One region of the Bacillus sp. FSL H8-0534 genome, then DNA from elsewhere that is predicted to be linked to it. Evidence: predicted binding sites of a transcription regulator. Region 1 holds the regulator's gene; the other holds the start of a gene.
The links. The regulator CtsR, encoded in region 1, represses protease genes until heat stress. The targets are predictions, from matches to a motif close to ATGGTCAATAAAGGTCAAACA.

Region 1 (7,939 bases):
TAAGTTGGGCACTCTAAGGTGACTGCCGGTGACAAACCGGAGGAAGGTGGGGATGACGTCAAATCATCATGCCCCTTATGACCTGGGCTACACACGTGCTACAATGGACGGTACAAAGAGCTGCAAGACCGCGAGGTGGAGCTAATCTCATAAAACCGTTCTCAGTTCGGATTGTAGGCTGCAACTCGCCTACATGAAGCTGGAATCGCTAGTAATCGCGGATCAGCATGCCGCGGTGAATACGTTCCCGGGCCTTGTACACACCGCCCGTCACACCACGAGAGTTTGTAACACCCGAAGTCGGTGGGGTAACCTTTTTGGAGCCAGCCGCCTAAGGTGGGACAGATGATTGGGGTGAAGTCGTAACAAGGTAGCCGTATCGGAAGGTGCGGCTGGATCACCTCCTTTCTATGGAGAATTGATGAACGCTGTTCATCAATATAAGTTTCCGTGTTTCGTTTTGTTCAGTTTTGAGAGAACTATCTCTCAGAAATAAATGTATGTTCTTTGAAAACTAGATAACAGTGTAGCTCATATTTTTTAATTTTAGTTTGGTTAAGTTAGAAAGGGCGCACGGTGGATGCCTTGACACTAGGAGTCGATGAAGGACGGGACTAACGCCGATATGCTTCGGGGAGCTGTAAGTAAGCTTTGATCCGAAGATTTCCGAATGGGGAAACCCACCATACGTAATGGTATGGTATCCTTACCTGAATACATAGGGTAAGGAAGACAGACCCAGGGAACTGAAACATCTAAGTACCTGGAGGAAGAGAAAGCAAATGCGATTTCCTGAGTAGCGGCGAGCGAAACGGAATCTAGCCCAAACCAAGAGGCTTGCCTCTTGGGGTTGTAGGACATTCTATACGGAGTTACAAAGGAACGAGGTAGACGAAGCAGCCTGGAAAGGCTCGTCATAGAGGGTAACAACCCCGTAGTCGAAACTTCGTTCTCTCTTGAATGTATCCTGAGTACGGCGGAACACGTGAAATTCCGTCGGAATCTGGGAGGACCATCTCCCAAGGCTAAATACTACCTAGTGATCGATAGTGAACCAGTACCGTGAGGGAAAGGTGAAAAGCACCCCGGAAGGGGAGTGAAAGAGATCCTGAAACCGTGTGCCTACAAATAGTCAGAGCCCGTTAATGGGTGATGGCGTGCCTTTTGTAGAATGAACCGGCGAGTTACGATCCCGTGCGAGGTTAAGCTGAAGAGGCGGAGCCGTAGCGAAAGCGAGTCTGAATAGGGCGTTTAGTACGTGGTCGTAGACCCGAAACCAGGTGATCTACCCATGTCCAGGGTGAAGTTCAGGTAACACTGAATGGAGGCCCGAACCCACGCACGTTGAAAAGTGCGGGGATGAGGTGTGGGTAGCGGAGAAATTCCAATCGAACCTGGAGATAGCTGGTTCTCCCCGAAATAGCTTTAGGGCTAGCCTTAAGTGTAAGAGTCTTGGAGGTAGAGCACTGATTGAACTAGGGGTCCTCATCGGATTACCGAATTCAGTCAAACTCCGAATGCCAATGACTTATCCTTAGGAGTCAGACTGCGAGTGATAAGATCCGTAGTCAAGAGGGAAACAGCCCAGATCGCCAGCTAAGGTCCCAAAGTGTGTATTAAGTGGAAAAGGATGTGGAGTTGCTTAGACAACTAGGATGTTGGCTTAGAAGCAGCCACCATTTAAAGAGTGCGTAATAGCTCACTAGTCGAGTGACTCTGCGCCGAAAATGTACCGGGGCTAAATACACCACCGAAGCTGCGAATTGATACCTATGGTATCAGTGGTAGGGGAGCGTTCTAAGGGCAGTGAAGTCAGACCGTAAGGACTGGTGGAGCGCTTAGAAGTGAGAATGCCGGTATGAGTAGCGAAAGACGGGTGAGAATCCCGTCCACCGAATGCCTAAGGTTTCCTGAGGAAGGCTCGTCCGCTCAGGGTTAGTCAGGACCTAAGCCGAGGCCGACAGGCGTAGGCGATGGACAACAGGTTGATATTCCTGTACCACCTCTTTATCGTTTGAGCAATGGAGGGACGCAGAAGGATAGAAGAAGCGTGCGATTGGTTGTGCACGTCCAAGCAGTTAGGCTGATAAGTAGGCAAATCCGCTTATCGTGAAGGCTGAGCTGTGATGGGGAAGCTCCTTATGGAGCGAAGTCTTTGATTCCCCGCTGCCAAGAAAAGCTTCTAGCGAGATAAAAGGTGCCTGTACCGCAAACCGACACAGGTAGGCGAGGAGAGAATCCTAAGGTGTGCGAGAGAACTCTGGTTAAGGAACTCGGCAAAATGACCCCGTAACTTCGGGAGAAGGGGTGCTTTCTTAACGGAAAGCCGCAGTGAATAGGCCCAAGCGACTGTTTAGCAAAAACACAGGTCTCTGCGAAGCCGTAAGGCGAAGTATAGGGGCTGACACCTGCCCGGTGCTGGAAGGTTAAGGAGAGGGGTTAGCGTAAGCGAAGCTCTGAACTGAAGCCCCAGTAAACGGCGGCCGTAACTATAACGGTCCTAAGGTAGCGAAATTCCTTGTCGGGTAAGTTCCGACCCGCACGAAAGGTGTAACGATTTGGGCACTGTCTCAACCAGAGACTCGGTGAAATTATAGTACCTGTGAAGATGCAGGTTACCCGCGACAGGACGGAAAGACCCCGTGGAGCTTTACTGTAGCCTGATATTGAATTTTGGTACAGTTTGTACAGGATAGGCGGGAGCCTTTGAAGCCGGAGCGCTAGCTTCGGTGGAGGCGCTGGTGGGATACCGCCCTGACTGTATTGAAATTCTAACCTACGGGTCTTATCGACCCGGGAGACAGTGTCAGGTGGGCAGTTTGACTGGGGCGGTCGCCTCCTAAAGTGTAACGGAGGCGCCCAAAGGTTCCCTCAGAATGGTTGGAAATCATTCGTAGAGTGCAAAGGCATAAGGGAGCTTGACTGCGAGACCTACAAGTCGAGCAGGGACGAAAGTCGGGCTTAGTGATCCGGTGGTTCCGCATGGAAGGGCCATCGCTCAACGGATAAAAGCTACCCCGGGGATAACAGGCTTATCTCCCCCAAGAGTCCACATCGACGGGGAGGTTTGGCACCTCGATGTCGGCTCATCGCATCCTGGGGCTGTAGTCGGTCCCAAGGGTTGGGCTGTTCGCCCATTAAAGCGGTACGCGAGCTGGGTTCAGAACGTCGTGAGACAGTTCGGTCCCTATCCGTCGTGGGCGTAGGAAATTTGAGAGGAGCTGTCCTTAGTACGAGAGGACCGGGATGGACGCACCGCTGGTGTACCAGTTGTTCTGCCAAGGGCATAGCTGGGTAGCTATGTGCGGAAGGGATAAGTGCTGAAAGCATCTAAGCATGAAGCCCCCCTCAAGATGAGATTTCCCATAGCGTAAGCTAGTAAGATCCCTGAAAGATGATCAGGTTGATAGGTTCGAGGTGGAAGCATGGTGACATGTGGAGCTGACGAATACTAATAGATCGAGGACTTAACCATATAATATGAAGCAAATGTTATCTAGTTTTGAAGGAATATACCTTCAATAGTTTGGTGATGATGGCAGAGAGGTCACACCCGTTCCCATACCGAACACGGAAGTTAAGCTCTCTAGCGCCGATGGTAGTTGGGACCTTGTCCCTGTGAGAGTAGGACGTCGCCAAGCAATTAAAGCACGAGTCAATTGACTCGTGCTTTTTTGTATATTTTTATTTGGTATTAATACGTACAAATAAAAATGAGAAGTTAATTCTGTTGTATAAAATATAAACGTAGTGATTAAAGAAAAGAAATTTTGGCTAGGATAGTGAGGAAGCAAAAGAGTTGCAAATTTCTTTAATACGTATATAATTAAAGTCAAAGATAGTCAAAGTCAATAAAGGTGGCGGATAAATGAGAAATATATCTGATATCATTGAGCAATATCTAAAGCAAGTTATTGACTTAAGCAATAATAATGTGATTGAGATTAAGAGAAATGAGGTTGCGGATCGATTTGATTGTGTTCCGTCTCAAATTAATTATGTAATCAATACTCGCTTTACGTTAGAAAGAGGATTTGTAGTTGAAAGTAAACGAGGCGGAGGAGGTTACATTCGCATTATCAAAGTCAAATTGCATGACGATATAGACATTATTGATCAAATGCTTCATATGATCGAGCATAGTATTGCGCAAGGGAATGCGGAAAGTATCATTATACGATTAGTGGAAGAAGATATTGTGACCAATCGGGAAGCAAAACTTATGCTGAGCGTATTAGATCGATCTGTATTATTAATGGATTTACCTTCTAGAGATGAACTTAGGGCTCGGATATTATGCGCAATGTTAAGGACACTGAAATATAAATAAATACAGCTTTTGTTAAGAAATGTTTTTAGTGGTAATTCATTTTATAGTGGGACTTTTTACAGACAAGATTCAGTGAAAAAAATAATCTAGTGGTGTATAAAAAGTATCATGAGGTAGATCGTTCCTATTGTAAAGGTGGGGATATAAGATGACTTGTCAAAATTGTAATATAAGACCAGCAGCATTACATTATACAAAAGTAATAAACGGACAAAAGACGGAAGTTCATCTTTGTGAGCAATGTGCAGAGCAAAATGGCTATACGTCTTTCTTTCAATCACCACAATCTAGTTTTTCCTTCCATGACTTACTAGCTGGATTGCTACATGGAGAACCATCAATGTTTGAAAACCAAGAGGATAGTTTTTCAGATGCAAGAGTATTACGATGTTCAACTTGTAATATGACATATAAACAATTTGCAAAAGTAGGTCGCTTTGGATGTGCTTCTTGTTATGAGACATTTAAGGAACAACTAAAGCCAATGTTGAAGCGGCTTCATGGTGGTCATACAAATCATTGTGGAAAAATTCCCGAGCGTATGGGAGGAAATATTCATCTAAAGAAAGAATTAGATGAACTAAAATTAAAATTAAAGCAATGTATACAGAAAGAAGAATTTGAAAAAGCAGCTCAAACGCGTGATCAAATCCGAAGTATTGAAAATCAGCTTAGTGAGCATAGAGGGGGGGAATAGTTCTATGTCACTGGATCGTATTATGAATGAAGCAATTAGTCCGTGGATGAGGGGAGATGGCCCCGATTCTGATATTGTTTTAAGTAGTCGTATTCGTTTGGCTCGTAATTTAAAAGATTATCATTTCCCTATTATGCAAACTGATGAAGAAGCTAAGCAGATTACTAATTTATTTCAAAAGAAGTTTGTAAATCAGAAAGTGAAATCCCTCGGGAATTTTGAACTATTAAAAATGAATGAACTAAAACCGCTTCAGCGAAGAGTTTTAGTAGAAAAACATTTAATTAGTCCTAATCTTGCTGGAACGGAATTTGGTACTTGTCTACTATCAGAAAGTGAACATATAAGTGTGATGCTTAATGAAGAAGATCATGTGCGAATTCAATGTTTATTCTCAGGGCTGCAATTATCAGAAGCACTGCAAAGCGCAAACAAAATGGATACATGGATTGAAAAAGCAGTTGAATATGCTTTTGATGAATCGCTTGGCTATATTACCAGTTGCCCCACAAATGTTGGTACGGGGTTACGAGCTTCTGTAATGATGCATTTACCAGCACTTGTTTTGACGAAACGGATAAATCGTATTATACAAGCAATTCAACAATTAGGTTTAGTCGTAAGAGGAATATACGGTGAAGGTAGCGAAGCCTTAGGTAATATATTTCAAGTTTCTAATCAAATGACATTAGGAAAATCAGAAGAAGATATTATAGCAGATTTAGAGAGTGTTGTTCATCAGCTTATACAACAAGAGAGAGTAGCTCGAGAACTAATTATGAAAAATTCAAGTATTGAACTTGAAGACCGAGTATATCGTTCTTACGGTGTACTGGCTAATAGTCGATTAATTCAATCGGCAGAAGCTGCTACTTGTCTGTCAGATATGCGGTTAGGTATTGATCTTGATTATATAAAAAATATATCAAGAAATATTTTAACAGAGTTAATGGTACTAACTCAGCCAGGAATTTTACAGCAATACGCAGGAGGTCCTTTAAGCCCAGAAGAAAGGGATTATCGAAGGGCGACATTAATCCGTGAAAGACTACGAATTGAACAAAATTGAGCGCAAGTAGGAGGCGATTTCTATGATGTTTGGAAGATTTACAGAAAGAGCACAGAAAGTATTAGCTTTATCTCAAGAAGAAGCAATTCGCATTGGGCATAATAATATTGGTACAGAACATATTTTACTTGGGCTTGTACGCGAAGGGGAAGGAATTGCAGCTAAAGCGTTAATTGCTCTTGGGCTAAGTCCAGAGAAGGTACAAAAAGAGGTAGAGGCATTAATTGGTCGTGGAACAGAGATGTCTCAAACTGTTCATTATACACCGCGTGCCAAAAAAGTAATTGAGTTATCAATGGATGAGGCACGTAAGCTAGGTCATTCTTATGTTGGAACGGAACATATTTTACTAGGATTGATCCGTGAAGGTGAAGGTGTTGCAGCGCGTGTTTTAAATAACTTAGGCGTAAGTTTAAACAAAGCAAGACAACAAGTATTGCAGCTCCTTGGAAGCAATGAAGCTACATCAGGCCATCAAGGTGGTGCATCAGCAAATGCAAATACACCAACGCTTGATAGTTTAGCGCGAGATTTGACAGTTGTTGCACGTGAAGGACGCTTAGATCCTGTTATTGGCCGTAGTAAAGAGATTCAACGTGTTATTGAAGTATTGAGCCGTAGAACTAAGAATAACCCAGTATTAATTGGAGAACCTGGGGTAGGTAAAACAGCAATTGCTGAAGGTCTAGCACAGCAAATTGTAAATAATGAAGTTCCAGAAACATTACGCGATAAGCGTGTTATGACGTTAGATATGGGTACAGTTGTTGCTGGCACGAAATACCGTGGTGAGTTTGAGGATCGTTTAAAGAAAGTGATGGATGAAATTCGCCAAGCTGGTAATATCATTCTATTTATTGATGAACTTCATACATTAATTGGTGCAGGTGGTGCAGAAGGTGCAATTGACGCATCCAATATTTTGAAACCATCATTAGCACGTGGTGAATTGCAATGTATTGGGGCGACAACATTAGATGAGTATCGTAAATACATTGAAAAAGATGCAGCACTAGAAAGACGTTTCCAACCAATTCATGTTGACGAGCCAAGCTTAGAAGAATCGATTCAAATTTTAAGAGGGTTACGCGATCGTTACGAGGCGCATCACCGCGTTTCCATTACAGATGATGCAATTGAAGCAGCTGTAAAACTTTCGGATCGTTATATTACAGATCGTTTCTTACCTGATAAAGCAATTGACTTAATCGATGAAGCAGCTTCAAAAGTACGCTTACGTTCTTATACAACACCACCAGATTTAAAAGAACTTGAAGTGAAACTTGAAGAAATTCGAAAAGAAAAGGATGCAGCCGTACAGAGCCAAGAATTTGAAAAGGCAGCTTCTTTACGAGATATGGAACAACGTTTACGTGAAAAATTAGAGGATACAAAACGTCAGTGGAAAGAGCAGCAAGGAAAAGAAAATTCAGAAGTAACAGTAGAAGACATTGCAAATGTTGTTTCTACGTGGACGCGTATTCCGGTTTCTAAACTTGCACAAACAGAAACAAATAAATTATTGAATCTAGAATCCATTTTACATGACCGTGTAATTGGCCAAGATGAAGCTGTTGTCGCAGTAGCGAAAGCAGTGCGCCGCGCAAGAGCGGGTTTAAAAGATCCGAAACGCCCAATTGGTTCATTTATTTTCTTAGGACCGACTGGTGTAGGTAAAACGGAGCTTGCGCGTGCATTAGCAGAATCTATGTTTGGTGATGAAGATGCAATGATTCGTATTGATATGTCTGAGTATATGGAGAAACATTCTACTTCTCGCTTAGTGGGGTCTCCCCCAGGATATGTGGGATATGAAGAAGGCGGCCAATTAACAGAAAAAGTT
Region 2 (7,939 bases), 500 kb from region 1:
TAATAGAGCAATGCGAGGTAATCCATACACAAGTTAAGCGAACAACAAAGGCCAGGCTTGTTGAAACATTACAATCTTTTCTCACAGAATGGAATATTCAATCTGCTGTGTATTCTAATGATGAACGGTTTGAGGAATATGGTCTCAGTCAATTTTTAAGCAATGAAGGTACAATGCATTTTCGTAAGTGGGGCTTAGATCATAAAGAAGAGAACATAGAATTTGCGAAAGCTGCTGACCTTGGCATTACGTTCAGTGATATCGCTCTTGCTGAATCAGGAACCGTTGTTCTATTTAATGATGGATTAAAAGGAAGGCACGTTAGTCTTCTTCCTGAGTCATATATTGCAATTGTTCCTAAAAGTACGATTGTGCCAAGGTTAACCCAGGCTACAAAAGTCATTCACCATCAAAATAAAGCGGGAGACAAATTGCCAGCTTGTGTGAATTTCGTTTCTGGTCCGTCAAATAGTGCAGATATTGAAATGAATCTCGTCGTAGGTGTACATGGGCCAATCAGAACAGCGTATATTATTGTGGATGATCAATAAGGATTTACGTCTCTTACCAAATAATGAGTTAAAAGATTTGACTTGATCTTTGTATATTGCGTATAAGATATGCCAATTGTGAGGGATTCTATTTTGTAATCCAAAAGCGATGGGAATTAATTTCCATCGCTTTTTTGTTTCTTTAGGCCGGGAGCTCCTTCATTGTGACAAAGTGTTTTTGATAGTATAATGAAATGAGTATGTGATGAAGAAATTCATCATAAGTAGCTGAGGTGAAGAAACATGCAAAGAGTAACAAACTGTGTGTTAATCAAAGATAATGAAGTTCTCCTATTACAAAAACCTCGTCGGAACTGGTGGGTTGCACCGGGCGGGAAAATGGAACGCGGTGAAACAGTAAGAGATTCCGTTGTTCGCGAATATCGTGAAGAAACAGGTATTTATTTAAAGAACCCAGCGTTAAAGGGGGTCTTCACTTTTGTCATTCAAGAAGGTGATAAAGTTGTTTCTGAATGGATGATGTTCTCCTTTTTAGCGACAGATTTTGCAGGAGAAAACAAATTGGAAAGCGAAGAAGGCATCATTGGCTGGCATACATTTGATAAAATTGATGAGTTAGCAATGGCACCAGGAGATTATCACATTATTGATTATTTAATTAAAGGAAATGGAATAATCTACGGTACGTTTGTATATACACCAGATTTTGAATTACTTTCATATCGATTGGATCCGAGCTAAACCGTCAAGGAGGGGATACAATGACAGCGAATAATGATATTAAAATGGTAATTATTACAGGAATGTCCGGTGCAGGAAAAACAGTAGCCTTACAAAGTTTTGAAGATTTAGGATATTTTTGTGTAGATAACTTACCACCGATGTTATTGCCGAAGTTTGTTGAACTTATGGCAGACTCGAAAGGGAAAATGAATAAAGTGGCACTTGGTATTGATTTACGTGGCCGCGAATTTTTTGAACATTTATGGGGAGCGCTTGATGATTTATCAGAACGCACTTGGATCATTCCTCATATTTTATTTTTAGATGCGAAAGATAGCACGCTTGTAACGCGTTACAAAGAAACGAGACGTTCGCATCCGCTTGCGCCGACTGGTTTGCCGTTAAAAGGGATTGAGGCAGAGCGTGATTTATTAACAGACATGAAGGCAAGAGCTAATATTGTACTCGATACGTCTGAGTTAAAACCGAAAGAATTGCGCGAGAAAATTGTTCATCTGTTTTCAACAGAAAATGAGCAAGCGTTTCGTGTAAATGTGATGTCATTTGGATTTAAGTACGGTATTCCGATTGATGCTGATTTAGTATTTGATGTTCGTTTTTTACCAAATCCATATTATATTCCACAGATGAAGCCTTTAACAGGACTGGATGAAGAAGTTTCGTCATATGTGCTCAAATTTAATGAAACACATAAATTTTTAGAAAAGCTGACGGATCTCATTACTTTCATGCTTCCTCATTATAAAAGAGAAGGTAAGAGTCAACTTGTAATTGCAATTGGATGTACAGGTGGGCAACATCGTTCTGTTACGCTTGCAGAATACCTTGGAAAACATTTGAAACCAGAATATATCGTTCATGTATCTCATCGTGATGTGGAGAAGAGAAAGGGCCATTAGGGGATGAAAAAAGAGAGAAAACCTAAAATTGTCATCATGGGAGGAGGAACTGGACTATCTGTTTTATTAAGAGGATTGAAGAAATATCCTGTTGATATTACAGCAGTTGTTACAGTAGCTGATGATGGTGGCAGTTCAGGTAGATTGCGTGATGAGTTAGAAATTCCACCACCAGGCGACATTCGTAACGTACTTGTTGCGTTATCAGATGTAGAGCCGCTTGTGGAAGCTTTATTTCAACATCGTTTTACATCCGGAGAAGGTTTAACGGGTCATGCATTAGGTAATTTATTGCTAGCTGGGATGACGTCGATTACAGGAGACTTTTTCCATGCTATTACAGAAACGAGTAAGGTGTTAAATGTAAGAGGGCGTGTTTTACCAGCGGCCAACCAAAGTGTTGTGCTTCATGCAGAACTGGAAGATGGGCAAATTGTAACAGGTGAATCGAAAATCCCGTATTTTGGGAAAAAGATTAATCGTGTGTTTTTAACACCGGGTGATGTAGAACCACTGTCTGAGACATTGATGGAGATTCAGCGGGCTGATTTGCTTGTTTTTGGTCCTGGTAGTTTGTATACAAGTATCTTACCGAATTTAATCGTGAAAAAAATCGGGGACGCTGTTCTTACTGCAAAGGCGAAAAAGGTATATGTATGTAATGTCATGACACAAGCCGGTGAAACGATGGGGTATACAGCATTTGATCATGTGCAAGCTTTGCATGATCATCTTGGAGCACCTTTCATCGATACAGCGATTGTAAATAATCATGATATTCCTGCTGAATTACGTAAACTGTATGCAAAAGAGCTGTCTGAACCTGTTGTAGTTGATGAAGATCGTTTTGCTGAAAGTAAGATTCGTTTAATTCAAGATGAATTAGCAAAGTATGATGATCAAGTTGTAAGACATGATACATTAAAACTAGCTTCTATTTTATATTCGTTGTTATAAGCATGCGTTATCTCTTTATGAGATAACGCTACTCATTCATATAGGACAAAATTGTTGTTCCCAAATATCGTATAAGGAGGTGGGGCTGTGTCATTTGCATCAGAAACAAAGAAAGAGCTGACAAAGCTTGAGATGAAGGAGTGCTGTGAGAAAGCGGAGTTATCAGCATTGCTTCGAATGAACGGATCACTTTCTTTTTCAAACCGTCGTCTTTCGATTGATATTCAAACAGAAAATGCAGCAATTGCCAGAAGAATTTACACATTGCTGAAAAAAGGATATGACGTAACGGTAGAATTACTTGTTCGTAAAAAGATGCGACTTAAGAAAAATAATGTATATATCGTTCGGCTTGTTGAAAAATCACGTGAAATATTAGCGGATTTGCATATTGTAAGAGAAGACTTTTCATTTATTCGCAATATCTCGCAGGAATTGATTGAAAAGAAATGCTGTAAACGATCGTATTTAAGAGGTGCATTTTTAGCAGGTGGTTCAGTAAATAACCCAGAAACATCATCTTATCACTTAGAGGTCTTTTCGCTATACAAGGAACATAATGATTCTATATGTGAACTGATGAACGGATTTGATTTAAATAGTAAGACGTTGGAAAGGCGTAAAGGGTATATTACGTATTTAAAAGAAGCGGAGAAAATTACGGAGTTCTTAAACATTATTGGTGCACATAATGCGTTGTTAAGATTTGAAGATATTCGTATTGTTCGTGATATGCGTAATTCGGTCAATCGTTTAGTGAATTGCGAAACAGCTAATTTAAATAAAACAATTGGTGCTGCTTTAAGGCAAATCGAAAATATTCGTTACATTGATGAGACGGTGGGAATGGATGTCTTGCCAGATAAACTGCGCGAGATTGCACAATTACGTATTAATTATCAAGATGTAACATTGAAAGAATTAGGCGAGATGGTATCTGGGGGGAAAATCAGTAAATCAGGTATCAATCATCGCTTGCGTAAAATCGATGAAATTGCAGAGAAATTACGCGCGGGGGAACCGGTAGCAAAAAAATAACGGTAAAGGGGAGAAATGGAGCTATGGTTCAAAAACAGGTTGAGGTTGCATTAAAAAACGGCTTGCAAGCACGTCCGGCTGCGTTGTTTGTACAAGAGGCGAATCGTTTTCATGCTGATATTTTCATTGAGAAAGATGGTAAAACAGTCAATGCGAAGAGCATAATGGGAATTATGAGCTTAGCGATTGGATCTGGCAGTAACGTAACGATTATAACAGAAGGGTCAGATGCAGAAGCTGCTTTAGAAGCGTTGGCTGCTTATGTGCAAAATAAACAGTAAAAGCTATCGCATGTAGCGATAGCTTTTTTGGTTGGGTCAATTTGTTGTGTCGAATCGCTGATATATGGTGAGAAATGGTCGATATAAAAAAGGCTATCGCGCGTGACGATAGCCTTTTTGGGTTGCGATTCTAAACGAGCCGCTTCCGCTTTTAGTGATATCCAGCTCCAGCGGCTAGAACAGTCGGTCGTTTCACCCCTTCATTCGAGGCAAAAAGCGCCTCGGAATCAGGGATTCCAACGCCCTCCTGTTCTAAACGAGCCGCTTCCGCTTTTAAGTATATTAACGATTTGTAAAGATTTTATCGATTAAGCCGTATTCTAGTGCTCTTTCTGCTGTCATGAAGTTGTCGCGGTCTGTGTCACGTTGTAGAACTTCTAATGGTTGACCTGTGCGATCAGCAAGAATTTGGTTTAATTTTTCACGTAAGAATAGGATACGTTTTGCAGCGATTTCGATTTCAGTCGCTTGACCTTGTGCTCCGCCAAGTGGTTGGTGAATCATTACTTCACTGTTTGGAAGTGCATAACGTTTTCCTTTTTCACCTGCTGCAAGTAGGAAAGCACCCATAGATGCTGCCATACCGATACAAATTGTTGATACTTGTGGTTTAATAAACTGCATTGTATCGTAAATTGCCATACCTGCTGTGATAGAACCGCCAGGACTGTTGATGTAGATGTGAATATCTTTTTCTGGATCCTGAGATTCCAGGAATAAAAGCTGGGAAACGATTGAGTTTGCTACGTTGTCATCAATTGCGCTACCAAGCATAATGATGCGGTCTTTTAATAGTCGAGAGTAAATATCGTAAGCGCGTTCTCCACGATTTGTTTGTTCAATTACTGTAGGAATTAAATTCATCTGTTATTTCCTCCTTTGAAAGCTTTCTTAGTCTTATAATACAATTATGGTCAATAAAGGTCAAACGAAACCACTTTAAATCAAAAAAATATGTAGTTGTATCATGATTTATTCGCTATGTTTTTGGAATTCCCTGCTTATGTATCTTCAACATCATAACCGAATTATATAAATTTAAACGTAATAGGAGAAGTATAGTATTCGCAAAAAACAAAAGAACGCCTTTTTCGTAGAAGCGTCCTTTTGTTTCCTATTCTTTTAAGAGGTAGGTTACTTTATTTAAAACATGTTCGATTTGTTTTGCATTTTTGCTATACATTTGACTTGCTGATTTCGATTTTGTTTCTAAAGAAAATAATTCAAGATCAGCATGACATTTTTTTAAAGAAGCTAATAGCAATGGCTTATTTTGAGGCGAAGGCATTTGGATTTTGTCATTATAGATGTCGACAGTAAGTTGTCCGTAAGAGTCGATTTGTCCAAGAAAGACATTTTCTATTACAACTCCAATCTTCTCTAACTCCATGTGAAGCCAAGCGCGATTATGACCGCTAGCTGAAAGTGGTTCATCTAGTACATTGCCATCCATAATTACTGTATGTGTTTCCTTTTCGTTCGGCACTTTTAGTCCGATGTCTTTTGCGGTTAGTGGTTGTCTATCCTTTTTCAATAAGACGTTTAATTCGCCATTTGGCTCTAATACAGCAAATTCAACATCAGCTATGTTGAATACATCTTTTTTACGAAGGAGTTCGAGTAATTCATCGCTTGTATATTTTTCCTTTTTCAAATTATCTTCGAGTACTTTTCCATCTTTTATAAAAACAGTAGATTTTCCCTCAAAGAAGTCTCTTACTGTTTTGTTTTTTAAAGAAGCAAGTCCAGCGAAAAAAGGTACGATCGCAAAAACAAGTATACTGGAAACACCGTGGAAAAAGTTTTGTTCTAGCCCAGTCGATACTTCAGCAGCGATATCACCAATTGTCATACCGGCTATGTATTCGAAAAAAGAAAGCTGAGAGATTTGTCTTTTTCCAAGCCATTTTGTGATAGCGAATAAAATAATCAAGATACATAAAGAACGTATAATGACAAGTGGCCATTCTGGTATGTGAATGTGAGGCATATAAATTCCCTCCAGTTTGCCTAAAATCCTTTATATTGTGGTTCTTCCCGTTCTAACATCGAAATTCTGTTCTTTAAATCAGCAATAACACTATCCATTTCTAACATACATTCATGGAAAACGCGTTTTGCTTCTTCGTCAGCCGCGTCTTGTGAAAGGGTACTTAAACTTGCTTGTGCACCTTTTAAACTAGCGAGACATGTTTTTACACTAGCAACAACGGTCATGGGAACACCTCTTATCCTTTTGGTTTAAATAGTAATGCGCCGATAAATCCGAATATAATGGCTGCGGAGATACCAGCACTTGTTACTTTAAACATACCTGTTATAACGCCGACAATCCCGTGCTTTGCCGCTTCTGCCATTGCTCCATGAACAAGGGCGTTTCCGAAACTTGTAATCGGAACGGTTGCCCCAGCTCCGGCAAAATCGATTAGTGGTTCATATAAATTAAATCCATCTAATATAGCACCAGCAACAACAAGTGTTGCCATTGTGTGAGCGGGCGTGAGCTTACCGACATCAAACATAAGCTGCCCGATTACGCAGATGAGTCCACCGATGACAAAAGCCCAGAAAAATATCATTGCTCTACACCTCCAAATTCAATCGATACGGCATGGGCGATGCACGGAATGGTTTCTTCTTGTTGAAATGTAAGAGGAGACAATAAAGCGCCGGTCGCTACGACAAGCATCCTTTTGAACTCACCCTTCTTCATTCGGTTTAATAAATGTCCGTATACGACTGTTGCTGAACAACCTGCCCCGCTTCCACCAGCTAATACGGGTTGGCCTTCCCGATAAATGAGCAATCCACAATCTTGAAATTGCTCGCTCTTTACTTTTGTTCCGTGCTTATGCAGTAAATCATAGGAAATTTCACGTCCGACATGACCTAGGTCGCCCGTTACGATTAAATCATAGTGAGATGCATCAATTTGCATATCGCGTAAATGTGCTTCGATTGTATCGACAGCAGCTGGAGCCATCGCGCCTCCCATGTTAAAGGGGTCAGTTAAGCCCATATCAACAATCCGTCCAATTGTTGCGGATGTCACACGCGGTCCATCTCCTGTACTACTTAAAAGCGCAGCACCAGCACCAGTTACGGTCCATTGAGCGGTAGGTGGTTTTTGACCGCCGTATTCAGTTGGATAGCGGAATTGTTTTTCCACGGCTGTATTATGACTTGATGAACCTGTTAATAAATATTTTGCACCTTTTGCATTTACAATGCTTGCACCGAGAGCAAGGCCTTCCATAGAAGTAGAGCAAGCACCAAATAATCCAAGATAAGGAGTGCCAAGTGTACGACAAGCAAAGCTTGAAGGTGTAATTTGGTTAATTAAGTCTCCGGCGAGTACAAATTGAATATCTTCTTTACGAAGTCTTGCTTTTTCCGTTGCACGGCTACAAGCTTCTTCAAATAAAATTTTATGCGCCTTTTCATAAGAATCTTGTCCGAGCCATAAATCTTCATGAAGAGTATCAAAGTCTTCAGGGATTTTTCCTTT

Region 2: a site for CtsR is predicted at 5,342-5,362, ahead of clpP (ATP-dependent Clp endopeptidase proteolytic subunit ClpP). Genes of this name have one in related genera too.

What each region holds. Positions count from the first base shown of each region.
Region 1 is NZ_JBBOUC010000001.1:3,023,108-3,031,046, reverse strand. Features, by position in the region: rRNA gene MHH71_RS15520 (16S ribosomal RNA) at 1-408, shown strand, start outside; rRNA gene MHH71_RS15515 (23S ribosomal RNA) at 554-3,475, shown strand; rRNA gene rrf (5S ribosomal RNA) at 3,526-3,641, shown strand; gene MHH71_RS15505 (CtsR family transcriptional regulator) at 3,869-4,330, shown strand; gene MHH71_RS15500 (UvrB/UvrC motif-containing protein) at 4,479-5,027, shown strand; gene MHH71_RS15495 (protein arginine kinase) at 5,032-6,096, shown strand; gene clpC (ATP-dependent protease ATP-binding subunit ClpC) at 6,119-7,939, shown strand, end outside.
Region 2 is NZ_JBBOUC010000001.1:3,519,944-3,527,882, forward strand. Features, by position in the region: gene MHH71_RS17900 (LutC/YkgG family protein) at 1-551, shown strand, start outside; gene MHH71_RS17905 (NUDIX hydrolase) at 795-1,253, shown strand; gene rapZ (RNase adapter RapZ) at 1,274-2,155, shown strand; gene MHH71_RS17915 (gluconeogenesis factor YvcK family protein) at 2,159-3,112, shown strand; gene whiA (DNA-binding protein WhiA) at 3,200-4,150, shown strand; gene MHH71_RS17925 (HPr family phosphocarrier protein) at 4,174-4,431, shown strand; gene clpP (ATP-dependent Clp endopeptidase proteolytic subunit ClpP) at 4,714-5,295, opposite strand; gene MHH71_RS17935 (DUF421 domain-containing protein) at 5,546-6,421, opposite strand; gene MHH71_RS17940 (DUF1657 domain-containing protein) at 6,442-6,648, opposite strand; gene spoVAE (stage V sporulation protein AE) at 6,660-7,010, opposite strand; gene spoVAD (stage V sporulation protein AD) at 7,007-7,939, opposite strand, start outside.